4 regions of the Janthinobacterium sp. EB271-G4-7A genome follow, and region 2 is predicted to be linked to each of the others. Evidence: predicted binding sites of a transcription regulator. Region 2 holds the regulator's gene; each other region holds the start of a gene.
What was found. The regulator FNR, encoded in region 2, switches genes on or off when oxygen is low (the NO sensors DNR and NnrR bind a similar motif). The targets are predictions, from matches to a motif close to TTGATNNNNATCAA.

Region 1: a site for FNR is predicted at 2,364-2,377, ahead of paaA (1,2-phenylacetyl-CoA epoxidase subunit PaaA). Genes of this name have one in related genera too.
Region 3: a site for FNR is predicted at 1,314-1,327, ahead of IGS58_RS15810 (FliM/FliN family flagellar motor switch protein). Genes of this name have one in related genera too.
Region 4: a site for FNR is predicted at 1,431-1,444, ahead of IGS58_RS13265 (XrtA system polysaccharide chain length determinant). Genes of this name have one in related genera too.

The regions. Positions count from the first base shown of each region.
Region 1 is NZ_JACYMI010000001.1:416,902-421,308, forward strand. Features, by position in the region: gene IGS58_RS01965 (M14 family metallopeptidase) at 1-771, opposite strand, end outside; gene IGS58_RS01970 (hypothetical protein) at 913-1,167, shown strand; gene paaX (phenylacetic acid degradation operon negative regulatory protein PaaX) at 1,265-2,194, opposite strand; gene paaA (1,2-phenylacetyl-CoA epoxidase subunit PaaA) at 2,462-3,451, shown strand; gene paaB (1,2-phenylacetyl-CoA epoxidase subunit PaaB) at 3,480-3,764, shown strand; gene paaC (1,2-phenylacetyl-CoA epoxidase subunit PaaC) at 3,779-4,407, shown strand, end outside.
Region 2 is NZ_JACYMI010000004.1:359,895-364,301, reverse strand. Features, by position in the region: gene ccoG (cytochrome c oxidase accessory protein CcoG) at 1-1,094, shown strand, start outside; gene IGS58_RS24550 (FixH family protein) at 1,197-1,721, shown strand; gene fnr (fumarate/nitrate reduction transcriptional regulator Fnr) at 1,725-2,483, opposite strand; gene IGS58_RS24540 (response regulator) at 2,733-4,407, shown strand, end outside.
Region 3 is NZ_JACYMI010000001.1:3,529,766-3,534,172, forward strand. Features, by position in the region: gene IGS58_RS15805 (FliM/FliN family flagellar motor switch protein) at 1-273, opposite strand, end outside; gene IGS58_RS15810 (FliM/FliN family flagellar motor switch protein) at 275-1,075, opposite strand; gene IGS58_RS15815 (hypothetical protein) at 1,435-1,674, opposite strand; gene IGS58_RS15820 (flagellar hook-basal body complex protein FliE) at 1,699-2,037, shown strand; gene fliF (flagellar basal-body MS-ring/collar protein FliF) at 2,098-3,828, shown strand; gene IGS58_RS15830 (flagellar motor switch protein FliG) at 3,806-4,407, shown strand, end outside.
Region 4 is NZ_JACYMI010000001.1:2,922,358-2,926,764, forward strand. Features, by position in the region: gene IGS58_RS13255 (N-acyl amino acid synthase FeeM domain-containing protein) at 1-507, opposite strand, end outside; gene IGS58_RS13260 (XrtA/PEP-CTERM system exopolysaccharide export protein) at 708-1,331, opposite strand; gene IGS58_RS13265 (XrtA system polysaccharide chain length determinant) at 1,587-3,116, shown strand; gene IGS58_RS13270 (XrtA-associated tyrosine autokinase) at 3,133-3,975, shown strand; gene IGS58_RS13275 (TIGR03016 family PEP-CTERM system-associated outer membrane protein) at 3,959-4,407, shown strand, end outside.

The DNA.
Region 1 (4,407 bases), on a different contig from region 2:
GAGGAACAGGTCGCAGCCGATTTCATGCATTTTTTGTTTCACCAGGAACACTTCCGGGCTGCGTTCCATGGTCGGCGTCATCCATTCGCGGTTCAGGTTGGCGCCGGCCGCGTTGGTGCGCAGGTTGCCGTGCACGGAACCGTCCGGGTTCATGTTCGGCACCACATAGAAGACGGCGTCCTGCAGGCACTGGCGGGCAAACGGATTGGCCTGGTCCAGCAAGGCTTCGAGCATGCCTTCAACAAACCATTCGGCCATCGTTTCACCGGGATGCTGGCGCGCGATGATCCAGACTTTCTTCTCTGCATCGGCGTCACCGACCACCAGCAGGTTCATGTCGCGGCCTTCCACGGTGCTGCCCAGGTCGATCAAGCGTACCAGCGGCGACGCTTGCGCGCTGTCGATCAGGGCCAGGTGGCGGTCCCATGGGTATGGCTCGAAGTAGGCGTAGTACACGCTTTCTTCCTCGGGCGTGTGTTCGATAGTCATCACGGTGCCATCAAAGCTGGTGGGCACGCGGAACCAGGTTTCGCGGTCGTAGCTGGCCACGGCCTGGTAATCTTTCCAGCCGTCCGGGTAGGCTGACTTGCCTGCATTCATGAAGCGGATCGTGCATGCCTCGCCTTGTGCGCCTTGCAGGCGGAAGTAAAACCACTGCGTGATGTCGGCGTGGGAATCCTTGCGGATGTTCAGCTCGATGGATTGGGCATCGTCGGCGCGCAGCACCTCGATCGCGCCGGCATCGAATTGCTGGCTGATTTTAATGGTCATGTGTGTTCCTGATAAAAACGTATGGGTTTTGCATCGTGTGCAATGGCGCGATGATACCTGTTTTGCGGTGGTCTTTGTGCTGGCGCAAACGACGACGGACGCGCTTTGCTAACGTGATAGCTCCAATACGGGGAGAGCATCATGGATGACAACGGCAAACACATACGCGAACTGGAAAAGAAAGTCAGCGCCCTCAGCGATGCCCTGGCGCACCTGGGCAAGGGCACGACCTTGCAGGAATTGCTGCGCATCATACGTTTCCCCGGCTATACCACGCCGGCCGAATTCACCTTCAATGCCGCCATCCTCGACACCATGCTGGTGCAGGCCAATGCGCTGGAAAAGCTGGGGCAGGATTTGTTGGCGGGGGCCAAGCAGGTCGTCGCCAAGCAGTGAACGCCTGAGAAAATGCTTATGGCGGCGTTGCGTGGCCTGGGCGTACTCATCGTACTGCCTGCGGCCACGCGCCTGGCCCTGAACATTTTTCAGACGTTCAAGTAGTCAGTCCGCCGAAACGTTCAAAAAACCATGGCTCCACGTCCGGCGTCTGCTCATCCTCGCGCCGCAGGGTGGCCAGAATATGTTCCTCTGCCGCCGCGTAGGTAAGGCGGTAGAGGTCGCGCGCCAGGGCATAGGCTTGCGTGCCCGGCCACGGCTCGGGCAGCAGTTCGACGGGCAATTGCGGGTCGTGCAACTGCACACGGCGGTAGGCGTGCGTCAGCAGTGAGCGGATGACGAACGCTTGCTCCGCATCGAACACGGGCGCTTCTTGCAGCAGGGTCAGCAGCGGCTGGAAGCTGGCGATGAATTTTTCGTAGCCAGCCATCACTTCCGACAAGTCCCAGCAGTCGCCCACCATGTCGCGCAGGGGGCGCGTGCTGACGCCCGGCAACTCTGTTGTGTGGCAAACATACAGCTTGCCCTGCACCTCGTTGCGCACGAGGATATCTTCCAGCGCCTCCGTATTGCTGGCCGGATGGCCAAAGATGCCGGGAGAGATCAAACCATAGCCCGCCCACAATAATTCCTTGCGCAGCGCCCCCCGCTCGGCAGCGCCGATGCTGCCGGCCGGCCCGATCACCAGGGTCCAGCTGCCATCCCAGTGCACGACCAGCGGTGCATAAATGCGGCGATAGGCGCGTTCGAAGCGGGCCAGCGCCTCCGGGCGTATCGTATAGGCGCTGCGGCGGCCATCGCGCTGCGAGCTGAGCCAGCCTTCCTGCGCCAGGCGGAACACGCTGGTACGCAATAAACGGTCGTTGACGCCGAATGGCGCCAGCAGTTCGATCAGGCTGCCCAGCCAGATGGCGCCGCCGCGCGGCACGATGGCGTCGCCAAAGATGGTCATCACCAGGGACTTCGAGCGCGGTGGGTCGCTTTCCAGGAAATCGGCTATCCATGCCGTGCAGCGGGTGTTCTTCATGTGGTTCCGGTCTGGCCGTGTTGCGGTCGAATCAATAAAAGCAGCAGTTTACTTGGCTGCGCGGGTAGCGCGGCAATAATTTGCCGGAAGCGCTGGTGGCGCTCTGTAGTGTTTTCTCATCAGCAATATCATACGCACAAAAAAGCTGCACAAGATACGAATTTTTAAAATGATTCATATCAAGTGTATGCAAATCGTTTTTTGTATCGTATTATCTGTTCATCGCACCGCGTTGCTGCGCAAAATCAAAGACATGGGAGACAGATCATGTACGCACAAATGGTTGAAACCGGCCTCAAGAACGTCCGTTCCCTCGACGACATGGGTCAAGAAGAGCGCGCTTTCCAGGCACGCATCGACGAAGGCATCAAGATCGAGGCCAAGGACTGGATGCCGGATGCCTACCGCAAGACCCTGATCCGCCAGATTTCGCAGCACGCGCACTCGGAAATCGTCGGCCAATTGCCCGAAGGTAACTGGGTCACGCGCGCGCCGACCCTGAAACGCAAATCGATCCTGCTGGCCAAGATCCAGGACGAAGCGGGCCACGGCCTGTACCTGTACAGCGCCGCGGAAACCCTGGGCGTGTCGCGCGACGACTTGCTGGCCGCCTTGCACTCGGGCAAAGCCAAGTATTCCAGCATCTTTAATTATCCGACCCTGTCGTGGGCCGACATGGGCGCCATCGGCTGGCTGGTCGACGGTTCCGCCATCATCAACCAGATTCCCCTGTGCCGCTGCTCGTATGGGCCGTATGCGCGCGCCATGATCCGCGTCTGCAAGGAAGAATCATTTCATGCGCGCCAGGGCTACGACATCATGATGTCGCTGTGCAAGGGTACGCCGGCGCAGAAAGCCATGGCGCAGGATGCGCTGAACCGCTGGTGGTGGCCATCGCTGATGATGTTCGGCCCGTCCGACGCCGCTTCCGTCAACAGCGCCCAATCGGCGCAATGGCGCATCAAGCTGTTCTCGAACGATGAATTGCGCCAGCGCATGGTCGACCAGACCGTGCCGCAAATCGAATACCTGGGCCTGACCGTGCCCGATCCCGACCTGAAATTCAATGCGGAAACGGGTCACTATGAATTCGGCGAGATCGACTGGTCCGAGTTCAACAATGTCCTGAAGGGCAATGGCCCATGCAACCGCGAACGCCTGCAAACGCGCGTGAAAGCGTATGAAGACGGCGAATGGTTCCGCGATGCCTTGGTCGCGTATGCTGACAAGCAAGCTGCTAACAAAGCGGCAGCGTAAATACATAAGACAGATAGGGGATAGCAACATGAGCAAAGAATGGCCTTTGTGGGAAGTTTTCATCCGCAGCCAGCACGGCCTGGCGCACAAGCATGTGGGCAGCCTGCACGCTTCCGACGCCACCATGGCGGTCAACCATGCGCGCGACGTCTACACGCGCCGCAATGAAGGCGTGAGCATCTGGGTGGTGCGCGCGGCCGACATCGTCGCCAGCAGCCCCGGCGACAAGGGCGCCCTGTTCGAGCCGTCGAACAGCAAGGTGTACCGCCATCCCACCTTCTTCCCGATGCCGGAAGAAGTCAAGAACCTGTGATGGGAGCGCCGGCAATGGATGACAAAGTTAACTACTTGCTGCGCCTGGGCGACAACGCCCTGATCCTCAGCCAGCAGCTGTCTCAGCTGTGCGGCAAGGGGCCCGCGCTGGAAGAAGACATGGCGCTGACCAACGTGGCGCTGGACTTGCTGGGCCAGACGCGCTTGTGGTTCAGCTACGCGGCCGAACTGGAAAACGCGGGCCGCGACGAGGACGACATCGCCTTCCTGCGCGACGCCCACGATTTCAAGAACTGCCTGCTGGTCGAACAGCCGAACGGTAACTATGCCGACACCATGATGCGCCAGTTCTTCTTCGACAGCTGGCACTACTTCCAGCTGCTGGAACTGACGAAATCGACGGATGCGCGCATCGTCGAAGTGGCGCAAAAGTCGATCAAGGAAGTGACCTATCACCTGCGCCGCAGCGGTGACCTGATCGTGCGCCTCGGCGACGGCACGGCCGACAGCCATGCCAAGACGCAGGCTGCCGCCGACAAGCTGTGGATGTACACGGGCGAGATGTTCAAGTACGACGCCGTCGACCAGGCCATGGTTGCCGCCGGCATCGCGCCGCCATCGGACGTGCTGCGCCGGGCTTTCCTGGAGCACGTGGCCGAGATCTTCGCCGAGGCGACGCTTGT
Region 2 (4,407 bases):
GGGTGTGGTGCGGGTTCTCCTGCCCGCAAACGGTATACACGGAAATTTTCCTGTGGGTCGAACGCCGCATCGAGGGCACGCGCAGCGCGCGCATGGCCCTCGACAAGCAGGGCCCCTCCGTGCGCAAGGCCTTCAAGAAGACCGCCAAGCACCTGGTATGGGGCGCCATCGCCCTGTGGACGGGCTTTACCTTTGTCGGCTACTTCACGCCGATCAAGGAACTGGCGCAGTCGGTGACCACCCTCAATTTCGGTCCCTGGGAATGGTTCTGGGTCTTGTTCTACAGCCTGGCAACCTACGGCAACGCGGGCTGGCTGCGCGAGCAGGTGTGCAAATACATGTGCCCCTACGCGCGCTTCCAGAGCGCCATGTTCGACCAGGACACCCTGATCATCACCTACGATGCCAAGCGCGGCGAACCACGCGGCGCCATGAGCAAGAAGGCCGGCAACAACGACAAGCTGGGCGATTGCATCGACTGTACCCTGTGCGTGCAGGTGTGTCCGACCGGCATCGATATCCGCAACGGCCTGCAGTATGAATGCATCGGCTGCGCCGCCTGCGTCGATGCCTGCAACAGCGTGATGGACAAGGTCGAGCGGCCGCGTGGCCTGATACGCTACAGCACCGACCATGCGATGGAAAACAACTTCAATTCGAAGCAGATACGTCAGCGCGCCATGCGCCCGCGCGTCTTGATCTACACTTCCATCCTGGCCCTGATCATCATCGCCGTGTGTACGTCGCTGGCCCTGCGCACGCCCCTGAAAATGGACGTGATCCGCGACCGCGGTTCGATGGGGCGCGAAGTCGAAGACGGCATGATCGAAAACGTCTACCGCCTGCAGATCATGAATACGTCCGAGCAAAGCCAGCATTTTAAAATCAGCGCTTCCGGCTTGCCGGGCCTGACCTTGCTGACGCGCGAAGAAGTGACCTTGCAGCCGACGGAAACGCTGGGCTGGCCGATCCGCCTGCGCGTACCGCACGGCGTGGGAGAGAAGGGCTCGAACAAGATTGCGATCGAATTGCAATCGCTGGACGATCCATCGCTGCATGTGCGTGAAAGCGCGGTATTCATCGTGCCACGTTAACAAGGAAAGGCGGACGGGGACCGGGTGCCCTCGCCGCCGCCACGAAGTTGCAGGAAGGCCGGTCCCCATGCGGGGACTGGCTGATTAAACAGGAGAAACACCATGTCCGACAGTCTGAAACTGCAACCCCCCGTTGCACCGTGGTACAAGCATCGCTGGCCATGGCTGCTGATGATCGGTCCCGGCCTGTCCGTGGTCGTCGGCAGCTTCATGGGCTATATCGCGTTTACGCAGCCCGATGCGCTGGTGGTGGGCGATTATTACAAGCAGGGCAAGGCGATCAACCAGGATTTGAAGCGCGACACGATCGCCAGCGACCTGGCCATGGATACGCGCCTGTCATATGACGTGGCTGCAGCGCGCCTCAGTGGTTCCGTGCACAGCTTCGGCAAGGCCTATCAGGCGCCGCTGCAGCTGCACCTGGCGCATGCGACCCTGCCGGAAAAGGATATCAAGCTGCTGGTGCAGCCCGATGCGGCCGGCAATTTTTCCGTAGCACTGCCGATGCTCGAGCGCAGCCGCTGGCAAGTGCTGGTGGAAAACGACAAACGCGAGTGGCGGCTGTCCGGCATCTGGACCTGGCCCCTGCAGCGCAGCATCGCGCTGCACGCGGATGAAGAACTGTAAGTCTTATTTGCAGACGTCCGTGCCGGCCGTAATCGCTTTCAACTTGGCCGGCTGCAGGATTTCGATCTCGCGGTTCGAGACGCGCAGCCAGCCTTCCTTCTTGAATTTCGACAATAAGCGGCTGACGCTTTCGATGGTCAGGCCCAGATAGTTGCCGATTTCCTCGCGCGACATGCGCAGCTGGAAATTGCTGCCCGAATAGCCGCGTGCTTCATAGCGCGATGCCAGGTTGACGATGAAGGCGGCAAAACGCTGGGTCGCCTGCATATTGCCCAGCAATAGCATGACGCTTTGCTCGCGCGTGATTTCCTGGCTCATCATGCGGTGGAAATGACGCAGCAGGGTCGGCATATTGCCCAGCAATTGTTCCAGGCTGGAAAACGGAATTTCACACACTTCGCTGTCTTCCAGCGCCACGGCATTACAGTGGTGGCGGTCGGCGCTGATGGCATCCATGCCCAGCAGTTCACCGGCCATCTGGAAACCCGTCACCTGCTCTTCGCCACCCGGATTGATCTGGTAGGTCTTGAAGTGCCCCAGGCGGATCGCGTACAGGTTCTGGAACGAGTCGCCGATGCGGAACAGCGAGGCCCCGCGCACGATCTTGCGGCGGCGGCCGATGATCTGGTCCAGCCGATCCATGTCGCCCACATCAAGGCCCATCGGCAGGCACAATTGATGCATGCTGCAGGTCGAGCATCGTGCACGCAACGCCTCCACGTTCACGGTGGGCAAGGTTGGAGTGAGGAGCGCTTCAGTCATGTCGGTACCTTTTAGAAAATGCAACAACAAGTTTACTGCATACAGCTGCATACAGGGTTGCCGTATGCCAATTTCACCGTAAATTCGGCGAATAAACGACGTCCAGCCTTTAATTATATGGCAACATCGTCAAAAGCCCATACGGGGCGGGCAATTTGCGCGGCGGCGCTTGCCAAGCTGGGGTATTGATAGGAAAATTCCTGACAGCATTATCTGCCGCCTGTGCCGCCCGGCACTGAAAAGGAAATCATGAAGCCTCTCGGCATTAAAGCAAAAGTCGCGCTGGCCACCAGCCTGACCTCGATCGCCATGATCGCGCTGGTCACCATGATCCAGGTGCAGCACATGCGCGACGACTTCACCCGAGTACTGCTGAGCCAGCAGTCATCGCTGATCAGCCGCACCGCTGCCGAGCTCGACGACAAGCTGGGCATGCTGCTGCAGATTGTCACCCTGACGGCCAGGCAGCAGCCGCCGGAATTGATCGCCCAGCCCGCCCAATTGCGCGAATACTATGCGCGCCGCTCGATGCTGGTGCTGTTCGACGACGTGCTGGTGCTCGACGCGCATGGCGCCATCGTGGCCGACATGCCGGAAGTGACGGGGCGCGCCGGCATCAACGTCGCCGAGCGCGAGTATTTCCAGACCGTCCTGCGCACGCGCCAGCCCATGATTACCGAGCCGATGCTGGGCAAGTCGAGCGGCATGCCCATCGTGCAGATGGTGGCGCCCGTGCTGGCCGCCGATGGCCAGGTGGCCGGCGTGGTGATCGGCGTGCTGCGCCTGTACAAGGACAATCTGCTGGGCCGCCTGCGCTCGGAAAAGATCGGCAAGAGCGGCTATTACTTCATCCTCACGCGCGGCGCCGTGCCGCGCTACGTGCTGCACCCCGATACCAGCCGTTTGCTGCAGCCGCGCAAGCCGAACGCCAACCTGACGACCACCCAGCTGCTGAAGGAGGATGGCGAAGGCAGCATGGTCAGCACCAACAGCCGCGGCATCACGGCCGTCAACAGCTTCAAGCGCCTGAAATCCGTGAACTGGCTGCTGGCCGCCTCGCTGCCCGTCGAGGATGCCTTCGAACCGTTCGATGGCGTGCTGTACCGGCTGGTGCTGTGGAGCATCCTCGCTTCGCTGCTGGCCGCTGCCGTTCTGGGCTGGGTTACCGTGCGCCTGCTGTCGCCGCTGGTGCGCCTGCGCGATACCCTGCTGGCCCTGCGCACCAGCGGCAGCCGTTTCACCCCCGTGCCGGTACAGCAGCGCGACGAGATCGGCGAACTGACGGAAGCGTTCAATGGCCTGATGAGCGAACGCGACCGCCTGCAGCAGGAACTCGAAGCGCGCGCGGCGGAGCTGGAGCAGGAACGCGACCGGGCCGAGGCGGCCAACCGCGCGAAGAGCGATTTCGTGGCCAACATGAGCCATGAAATCCGCACGCCCCTCAATGCCGTGCTGGGCATGGTGTATTTGCTGGGCAATACCAAGCTCGACACGGAACAGCGCAAGTACCTGACCATGGTCAGAGTGGCGGGCCAGTCGCTGCTGGGCATCCTCAACGATGTGCTCGACTATTCGAAGATCGAGGCGCGCCGCATGGAATTGTCGCCCGTCGAATTCGACCTCGATGAAGTCATGAATACCCTGGCCACGACGATGACGATGAATGCGGGCGAAAAGGAGCTGGAACTGGCCATCGCCGTCGAGCCCGACGTGCCGCGGCGCCTCGTCGGCGACGCCCAGCGCCTGCAGCAAATTCTCGTCAACCTGGCCGGCAACGCCATCAAGTTTACCGAGAGCGGCGAAGTGGTAGTGGCCGTCAGCCTGGCCGAGAGCGAGAGTGGCCGCGCCTGGCTGCGCTTCGAAGTGCGCGACACGGGCATCGGCATGACGGAACTGCAGCAACAGCAGCTGTTTGCCGCGTTTT
Region 3 (4,407 bases), on a different contig from region 2:
CGGCGTGCCATTGACCTTGATCACCAGCGGTTCGCCGGCCAGCATGTCGAGTTCGATCACGCTTTCAGGGCCGATGGCCATCAGCTCTTCGAGCGAGATGCGGGCCGAGCCCACTTCCAGGGTCAGCGTCACGGGAATCTTGCGCATCATCTGCGGAATGTCGCGCCGCGCGCGGCCGCTGGCCACGTCGGACACGTCGCCCTGGTCGATGATCATGTCATCGCCCAGGTCTTCCAGCAGGGTTTCGCTCTGGTTGGTATCGTTCAGATTCATATTATTCGACATCTTCAAATGAGGTTAAACAGAGCTTGCCCTTGTGTTCGGAAACAGCAGCTGTAAATAAACGGGAGTCGTCGAGCATGACGTCGGTACGGCTCAGGCTGACGGGAATCACGTCGCCCACGCGCAGGTCGAACAAGGCGCCCAGTTGCACCTGTTTGCTGACGAGCCGGCCTTCCAGGGTCACTTGCAGGCGCGAAGCGAGCGGGCGCACGCTGCCACGCAAGGCTTTCTTCGCTTGCGCGCGCTCGGGCAGCAGGCCGCGCAGCACGTCGGCCATCAGGCGCTTGTCCAGCGAGAACCAGAACTGACCGCTCTGCCCCGCCTCGACGTCGCTGAGCGCCACGGTGACGATCCAGCTGCCGCGCGCCGGATGCACGCCAGACTGCACGGCGACCTCGGCACTGGTGTCGATGTCGCTGCTCTTGCCCAGGGTTTGCAGGTTCTTGTGGACGCGGGAAAACAAGCTGTTCACCAACTGTTGTCCCAGCACCACAGCGAGGCGCTCCTCCGTGGCCGTCACGCGCACCTGCGCCGGATCGGGCAGCGCACCCTTGGCGCCGGCACTACCATAGCGATAGTTCAGCACGCTCAAGAGTATCTGCCGTTCAAGGGCAAAGCCCGTCTGGCTGGCCGCCGTGGAAAAACTCAGCCAGCGGTTCACGCTGTCCTCGTTTTCCACGCGCGACAAGCTCACGCCATCGATCTGGAAGTTGCCCCAGTAGCGACGGCTCATCGGCTGGCGCAGGGCCACGGCCAGGTCGTCGCGCAGCTGGGCGCCGAATACATGCAGCAAATGGACAGGACGTCCAAGCAGACAAGAATCGAGGACTTGATGGCGCACAGTTTGATCTGTCTTAGTGGTTATCATGAGGGTCATGTCGTATTGCGGTGGCAGAACAAATTATACGGATCACCCGAAATTAAATACAGCATCATCTTGACCTTGCAAACCGATCCGCAAGCAAACGATTGCGCATCGTATCGCATGCTAGATGACTACGGTGCTGAACAATACATGAAAATGCTAAATATTGCCATGTATCAATATTCCTTGAGGCAATCCTCTCTTTACTTTATAGTTGCCCCGAGGTAAGCTTATAGCGACAAAATAGTGATTTGCAGTGCGCCATTCCGCTTACCTGATTCCGGTTTTTATGGCAGTTTCCAGTCCTTCTTATTGCCACCAGCAGAAACTTTTATCAGATAAATATTAGTTGTCATGGCCATGTAAATCATGTTGGCGTGGGTTTGCTGGGTTTGTTTGAGTCTGCTTGAGCGGATGGTGTGGCAACTGATAAAACTGATGGGTCCTGAAATCGGGCCGGGCGAGATGGCATTGGATGTAATGCCTGCCGGAATGGCAACACCAGTAATTTCTGATTGATACGTCACCGCATATTGAAAGTAGAGGGCAAGATGAGCAACGAACTCGCAGGTCTGATCAAGGCCGATCTGGCAGCACTGAGCAATGACGCGCGCGCCCTGGGCGCCAGCATCGCGCCTGCCGCCCAGTTCGGCGCGCCGGAACAATCCGGCTTCTCCTTTGCGCAAAGCATGAAAGACGCCATCGGCAAGGTCAACGGCGATGACCGCATGGCCGCGCAAAAAATGAGCGACGTCGACAGCGGCAAGAGCGACGACATGGTCGGCGCCATGCTGGCCAGCCAGGAAGCGAGCCTGTCCTTCTCCATGTTGATGCAAGTGCGCAACAAGGTCATGGGCGCCGTCGACGAACTCATCAAACTGCCTCTGTAATCTTCACGTCCTGATCCACGCCCAGCCTTCCAGCGAAAGTTACCCCAAGTGATTACCCCCATGAAGTCCGCATTTGCGCGCTGGCGCCTTGGCGCCCAGCCCGCCATTCCGCCCGCCCTGCTGAAAAACCTGGTTCCCATCGTCGTGCTGGCCATCGGCATCACCGCCATGGTGACCATGTATGCCTGGCGCGACCAGGCCAACTACAAGCCGGTGTTTGGCGCGCGCGAAAAAGTGGCCGTGACGGACATGATGGCCACCCTGGACGCGGAACACATCCCCTACCGCCTGCATCCGGACAGCGGCCAGGTGCTGGTGCCCGACGCCATGCTGGGCAAGGTGCGCATGCTGCTCGCATCGAAAGGCGTGACGGCGCAGCTGCCGGCCGGCCTGGAGCTGATGGACAAGAACGACCCGCTGGGCGTCTCCCAATTCGTGCAGGACGTGCGCTTCCGCCGCGGCCTGGAAGGCGAACTGGCGCAAAGCATCATGACGATGGACGCGATCGCTTCGGCGCGCGTCCATCTGTCGATTGCCAAATCGACTTCGTTTGTCGCCAGCGACGGCGACAAATCGTCCGCTTCCGTCGTGGTGGCGCTGAAACCGGGCCGCACCCTGGCGCAGGAACAGATCGCCGCCGTCATCAACATGGTGGCCGGCAGCGTCGCCAGCCTGGCGCCCACGCGCGTGAGCCTGGTCGACCAGAGCGGCAACCTGCTGTCCTCGCACATCGACCTGACGGACGGCTTCGATGCCTCGGCCGCCGGCAACGAAGGTGCGAAACGCTTCCAGGATGAAATCCGCCGCAACGTCACGGGCTTGCTGGGCCCGGTCATCGGCGAAGACAACTTCAAGCTCAGCGTGACGGCCGCCGTGAACAACGACCGCGTGGACGAAACGCTGGAAAAATACGGCGAAGCCCCGAAAGTAACGAGCGAAGCGATGCGCGAAGAGCAGGAACGCAACCGCACCGTGGCCGGCATTCCCGGCAGCCTGTCGAACCGTCCGCCAGCGGCCGCCGTGCCGGCACCGGCCGACGCCGCCGGCGCCGCCCCCGCCGATGGCGCGCCGAAGCCATCCGACGATGGCACGGCCCGCAAGAACGCCACCACGCGCCAGTACGCCTACGACCGCAGCATCACGCAGATCAAGCGCAGCCGTGGCCGCCTGGAAAAACTCAGCGTCGCCGTCGTCCTCAACAGCGCCGCCGCACCGAATCCGAAAACGGGCTGGACCCCTGCCGAACTGGGCAATATTGAAAAAATGCTGAGCAGCGGCCTGGGCATCAACGCCCAGCGCGGCGACAGCCTGAGCCTGACGGCGCTGGCCTTCCCGGCCAAGCCGCCCGTGGCGCAGTGGTGGGAAGAGCGCGATACCGTCGTCGATTTCAGCAGCTGGCTGCTGTACGCCCTGGGCGCCATCCTCGGCTACTTCCTGATCCTGCGTCCGCTGCTGCGCCTGCTGACCACGCGCCTGACGCCGCCGCCACTGAAACAGCTCGATCCCGCCCTGGCACTGGGCGGCGCCAGCGCCGCCGGCGCGAATGGCGTGGCCGCCGCCGGCGCGCCTGCCCTGGGCGTGAATGGCAGCCCGCTGGCGCTCGAAGGCGAGGCCGCCGCCGGCAACATGCCGGTCGTGCCGCTGCTGGAAAACTATGACTTGCCGCCACCTGGCTCGGCGGTCGACGTGATGGTCGACCACTTGAAAGTGCTGGCTGAAAAAGAACCCGAGCGTGTCGCCGAAGTCGTCAAACAATGGATGCAGAAAAATGGCCGAACTCAACAACAATAATCCCTCCGACGGCGCAGAATACGAAAGCGTCAGCCTGAACCCCGTGGAACAGGCGGCCATCGTGCTGCTGAGCATCGGCGAAGAACAGGCCGCCAATGTGCTGCGCTGCCTGTCGCGTGAAGAATTGCTGGAAGTCACGCAAGTGATGTCGCGCATGAGCGGCATCAAGGTCGAATCCGTGAAAACGGCCATGCAGACCTTCTTCGACGACTACCGCCAGCAAAGCGGCGTGCACGGCGCCTCGCGCAGCTACCTGAAGCGCTCGCTGGACATGGCGCTGGGCAGCGATATCGCAAATAGTGTGCTGAACAATATTTACGGCGACGCGATCCGCCCCAAGATGGCGCGCCTGCAGTGGGCTTCGCCGAAATGGCTGGCCGAATACATCGTCAACGAGCACGTGCAGATGCAAGCCGTATTCCTGGCCTTCCTGCCGCCCGCGCTGGCCGGCCAGATCCTCGATGCCCTGCCCGTCGAAGGCCGCGACCTGGTCTTGCTGAACCTGGCACGCCTGGACGAGATCGACCGCGACCTGCTGGTCGAGCTCGACGAACTGGTGGGCCGCTGCCTGGGCACGCT
Region 4 (4,407 bases), on a different contig from region 2:
GCGCGGGTTGACTTCGATCACGTAATCTGTAAAGCCGTGAATATTGTGGGCATAGATATAAGAAATATGAATCAGCGCCGCAAACACGCGCTTGCTCACGCCCTTGTCGATGGCCAGGCGTGATGGTTCGCACAGGCGCCGCCCCTCTTCGCGCAGCACGTCGAGCTTGTCGCGGAAGTTTTCATCGGCGGGCAGGCCTGTCTCGTCATTGTCGAGGCACAGTGTCATGGTGCCGACGGTGCTGCCGGCCGTTTCTGCAAACAGCGTGATTTTATTCAGGGCATGCGCGATGCCGGGATCGACGGCATAGCCGCGCCAGCCGTACATCTTGCGGATCAGCAAACTGGCCGCCTCGCGCCGGCCGCGCGAATTGGCCATGCGGATATGAAAGCGCTGCAGGTCGAGCTCATGCTCCATGGCAGGGTCGATCTGCCCCTCGCCCACCACCAGGTCACTGAAGGTGCCTGGCGTGTCGAAGGAAATAATGGGTTCATCTTCAAAGCTCATCTTGTCCTCACGTTCATCGGCCGCCGTCGAGACGGACTGAAGCCAATGCCTTGTGACAAGATAAAAACTGGAGAAGTTCCCACATCCAGCTAAAAAAACAGAAGAAATGTGCTATTCAATAGCAAAATTGCATGCTGAAATTTGCCCGCAAGTACAAAATGACAAATAAAAATGCTGTTTTGATATTGTCGAGCTTGCTATTAAAAGAAGCTTTCCGGTATCAGCAGCACATCGCCCGGCCGCATCATGACATTCGCGGAAATATCGCCTTCTTTCAATAAATCATCGAGGCGCACGCGCAGCTGCTGCTGGTTGCCTTCGCGCATGCGGATGATGCTGGCCTTGTTGCCAGCCGCAAAATCGGTAATGCCGCCCACGGCGATGAGCACGTCCATCAGCGACATGCCCAGCCGGTATGGCAGCGCCTGCGGCTTGGCCGCCTCGCCGATGACGCGGATCTGCTCGCCATACGGGCCCGAAAAATTGGTGACGATGACCGTCACCACGGGCTGCTGGATGAACTTGCTCAACGCTTGCTCGATGTCGCGCGCCAGCTGGGTCGACGTCTTGCCGCTGGCAGGCAAATCCTCGACCAGCGGCGTGGTGATCTTGCCGTCCGGCCGCACGGCCACCGTCAGCGACACTTCCGGGTTGCGCCAGACGATGATGTTGACGGAGTCGCCCGGTCCGATCAGGTAATCGTGCATGGGCGCGCTGTCGTCGGCCGGTGCCAGCGGATGGCGCGTGCGGCAGGCACCGAGCAGGCTGGCAGCGCCCGCCAGAACCAGCGTGTTGCAGACAAATGCACGGCGAAACGGATTCATGCGGAGCCTCTTCGAGTCGATGGCGCATCCATGGCCGGCCCCGCAGAACCAGCCTGGGCCGCGAACTTCCTATGATTATTAAAACTTGGCAAGAGAACCTTGAGGCGTATCAAGAAGCAATCATCTTGGGAAATCTTGCTTCACAGCCGCCCTATACTTTGCTTACCCAACAGGCAAGCATTTCTTGCAAGATGCCGTCGTTGTCCGCGCCGCCACCCCATCTACCGTGCAGCACCGTCACCTGAAGGAAGCGACATGGAAGAATTGATACAGCAACTGCTTTCCAGCCTGAAAGGTATCTGGAAATACCGCTGGCATGCGGTGCTGGTGGCGTGGCTGGTGGCCATCGCCGGCTTCATCAAGGTGATCACCCTGCCCGACGACTTCCAGACGTCGGCGCGCGTGTTTGTCGATACGCAAACCATCCTCAAACCGCTGATGGCCGGCATGACCAGCGTGCCGAACACGGAACAGCAGGTGGCCATCATGAGCCGCACCCTGCTCAGCCGGCCGAACGTGGAGCGCGTAATGCGCATGGTCGACCTCGACCTGGATTCGAAGACCGTGCGCGAGCACGAAGCCCAGCTCGACGACTTGATGAGCCGCATCAAGATCACCGGCACCAATGCCTATGACATCTACACCATCAGCTACAGCGGGCGCGACCCGAAGCTGGTGCGCGACGTGGTGCAAAGCCTGCTGACCATCTTTGTCGAAGGCAGTTTCCAGGGCAAGAAAGGGGATACGCAGAAGGCGGTGCAATTCATCGACGAGCAGATCAAGAATTACGAGGACAAGCTGAGCGCGGCGGAAAACCTGGTGAAGGAATTCAAGATCCGCAACAACCTGCTGCTGCCGCGCCAGGGCATCGATTATGGCAGCCAGCTGCTGATGTCATCCGATAGCCTGAACAATGCCAAGCTGGAACTGGTCGAGGCGGAACAATCGCGCAAGGCCATCCAGAGCCAGATCGAGGGCGACGAGCCCGTGCTCGACCTGGAGCCGAACGCTTCGGCCATCACGAATCCCGAACTCGACGAGCGCATCGCGTCGATCAACAAGAACCTCGACAGCCTGCGCATGCAATTTACGGAATTGCATCCCGACATCATTGCCTCGAAGCGCCTGGTGGCCCAGCTGGAAGAACGCAAGATCGAGGAAAGCAAGCTGAAAACGGCGGCCGGCGACCCGGGCAAGAACTACAGCCCCATGCTGCAGCAGCTGAAGGTGGCGTTGACGGACGCGGATGCCAAGGTGGCCGCCATCAAGGCCCGCGTGCAGGAATACAGCGCGCGCAATGAGCGCCTGCTGGCGCAGAGCAATGCCGTGCCCGAAGTGGAGTCGCAGCTGGCGCAGCTCAACCGCGACTACATCATCAACAAGGAAAACTATGAAAAGCTGATCGGCCGGCGCGAAGCGGCCAAGCTGTCGGGCGAACTCAGTTCCACCACCGAGATGATGGCCTTCAAGATCATCGACCCGCCCACGGTGCAATATGCGCCCGTCGGCCCGAACCGTCCGCTGCTGTTCAGCGCGGCGCTGGGCGCGGCCCTGGTGGCCGGCGTCGCCACGGCCCTGCTGATCAGCCAGGTGCGCCCCACCTTCCTCAGTCCCGCCGAACTGCGCGATGCCACGGGCTTGAACGTGCTGGGCACGGTATCGATGAACTGGACGGCGCTGCAGCAGGTGCGCCGCCGCCGCGCCCGCTATGGCTTTGGCGCCTGCCTGGGCAGCCTGTTCGTGCTGTACGGCGGGGTCATGACGGCCGCGCTGCTGAAATTCTAGATCCAGGGGAGCGACGATGACCAGCAAGGACAGCGGCAAGCAGGAACCCACGATCCTGGGCGTGGCCGAGGCCGGCGTGCCGTATGCTGCGGACGGTGCGCAGGGTGCGGAGGGCGCGGACACGGCCCGCTCGCCCCAGTACCGCCCCCTGAACCTGGCCCGGCTGGCCGAGCAAGGCATGCTCACGCACGATGGTGGGCGCAGCTCGGTGGCCGAGGATTTCCGCATCATCAAGCGCCCGCTGCTGCGCCAGGCGCGCGCCAGCGGCGCCGAGGCCATCCGCCACGGCAACCTGATCGTCGTCACCAGCGCCATGCCGGGCGAAGGCAAGACGTATTGCGCCATCAACCTGGCCATGAGCATCGCCATGGAAATGGATATCACGGTGCTGCTGGTCGATGCCGACGTGGCGCGCCCGTCCGTGCTGAAAGTACTGGGCCTGCCACCGGAACCGGGGCTGATGGACGTGCTGCTCGACCCGCAACTGGCCATGGCCGACGTGATTCTGAAAACCAACGTTGCCAACCTGAGCATCCTGCCCGCCGGGCGCAGCAACAAGCACGCGACGGAATTGCTGGCCAGCCGCGCCATGAGCCGGTTGCTGGCCGAGATCGCCAGCCGCTATGCCGACCGCATCGTCGTCTTCGACTCGCCGCCCCTGCTGATCACCAGCGAGGCGCACGCGCTGGTGGGGCAGATGGGACAAGTGGTGATGGTGGTCGAGGCGGAAACGACGACCCAGCACGCCGTCAAGGAAGCGCTGCGCCAGATCGAGTCGTGCGAACACATTCATTTGATCTACAACAAGACCAAATCGTTCCCCGGCAACGACTACTACGGCTATGGCCATTACGATTAGCCGCGGGGTTTCGCTACCGCCGCCGCTGCTGCTGCCCTTGCTATCCCTGCTGCTGCCCCTGCCGGCCGGCGCCGTCGACTGGCTGGTGAAACCGTCGCTGCGCCAGCGTGTAAGCTATACGGACAACGCCTTGCGCGCACCGCCCGGCCAGGCGCAATCGGACTTCATCACGGAGATCGCACCCGCCATCGCCCTCATCGGCACGGGTCCCCGCCTGCGCCTGCACCTCGATTACAGCTGGCACAAATACCTGTCCGGACAACGTGCCGATACGGACAACCACGAACTGGCCGCCTCGGCGGACGCCGAGCTGGTCAAGGACTGGTTCTTCATCGATGCGAACGCCAGCGTGAGCCGGCGCAACATCTCGCCGTTCGGCCCGCAATTGATAGCCGACCTGCCCGGCACGGACAATGCCAGCACCGTGCGCAC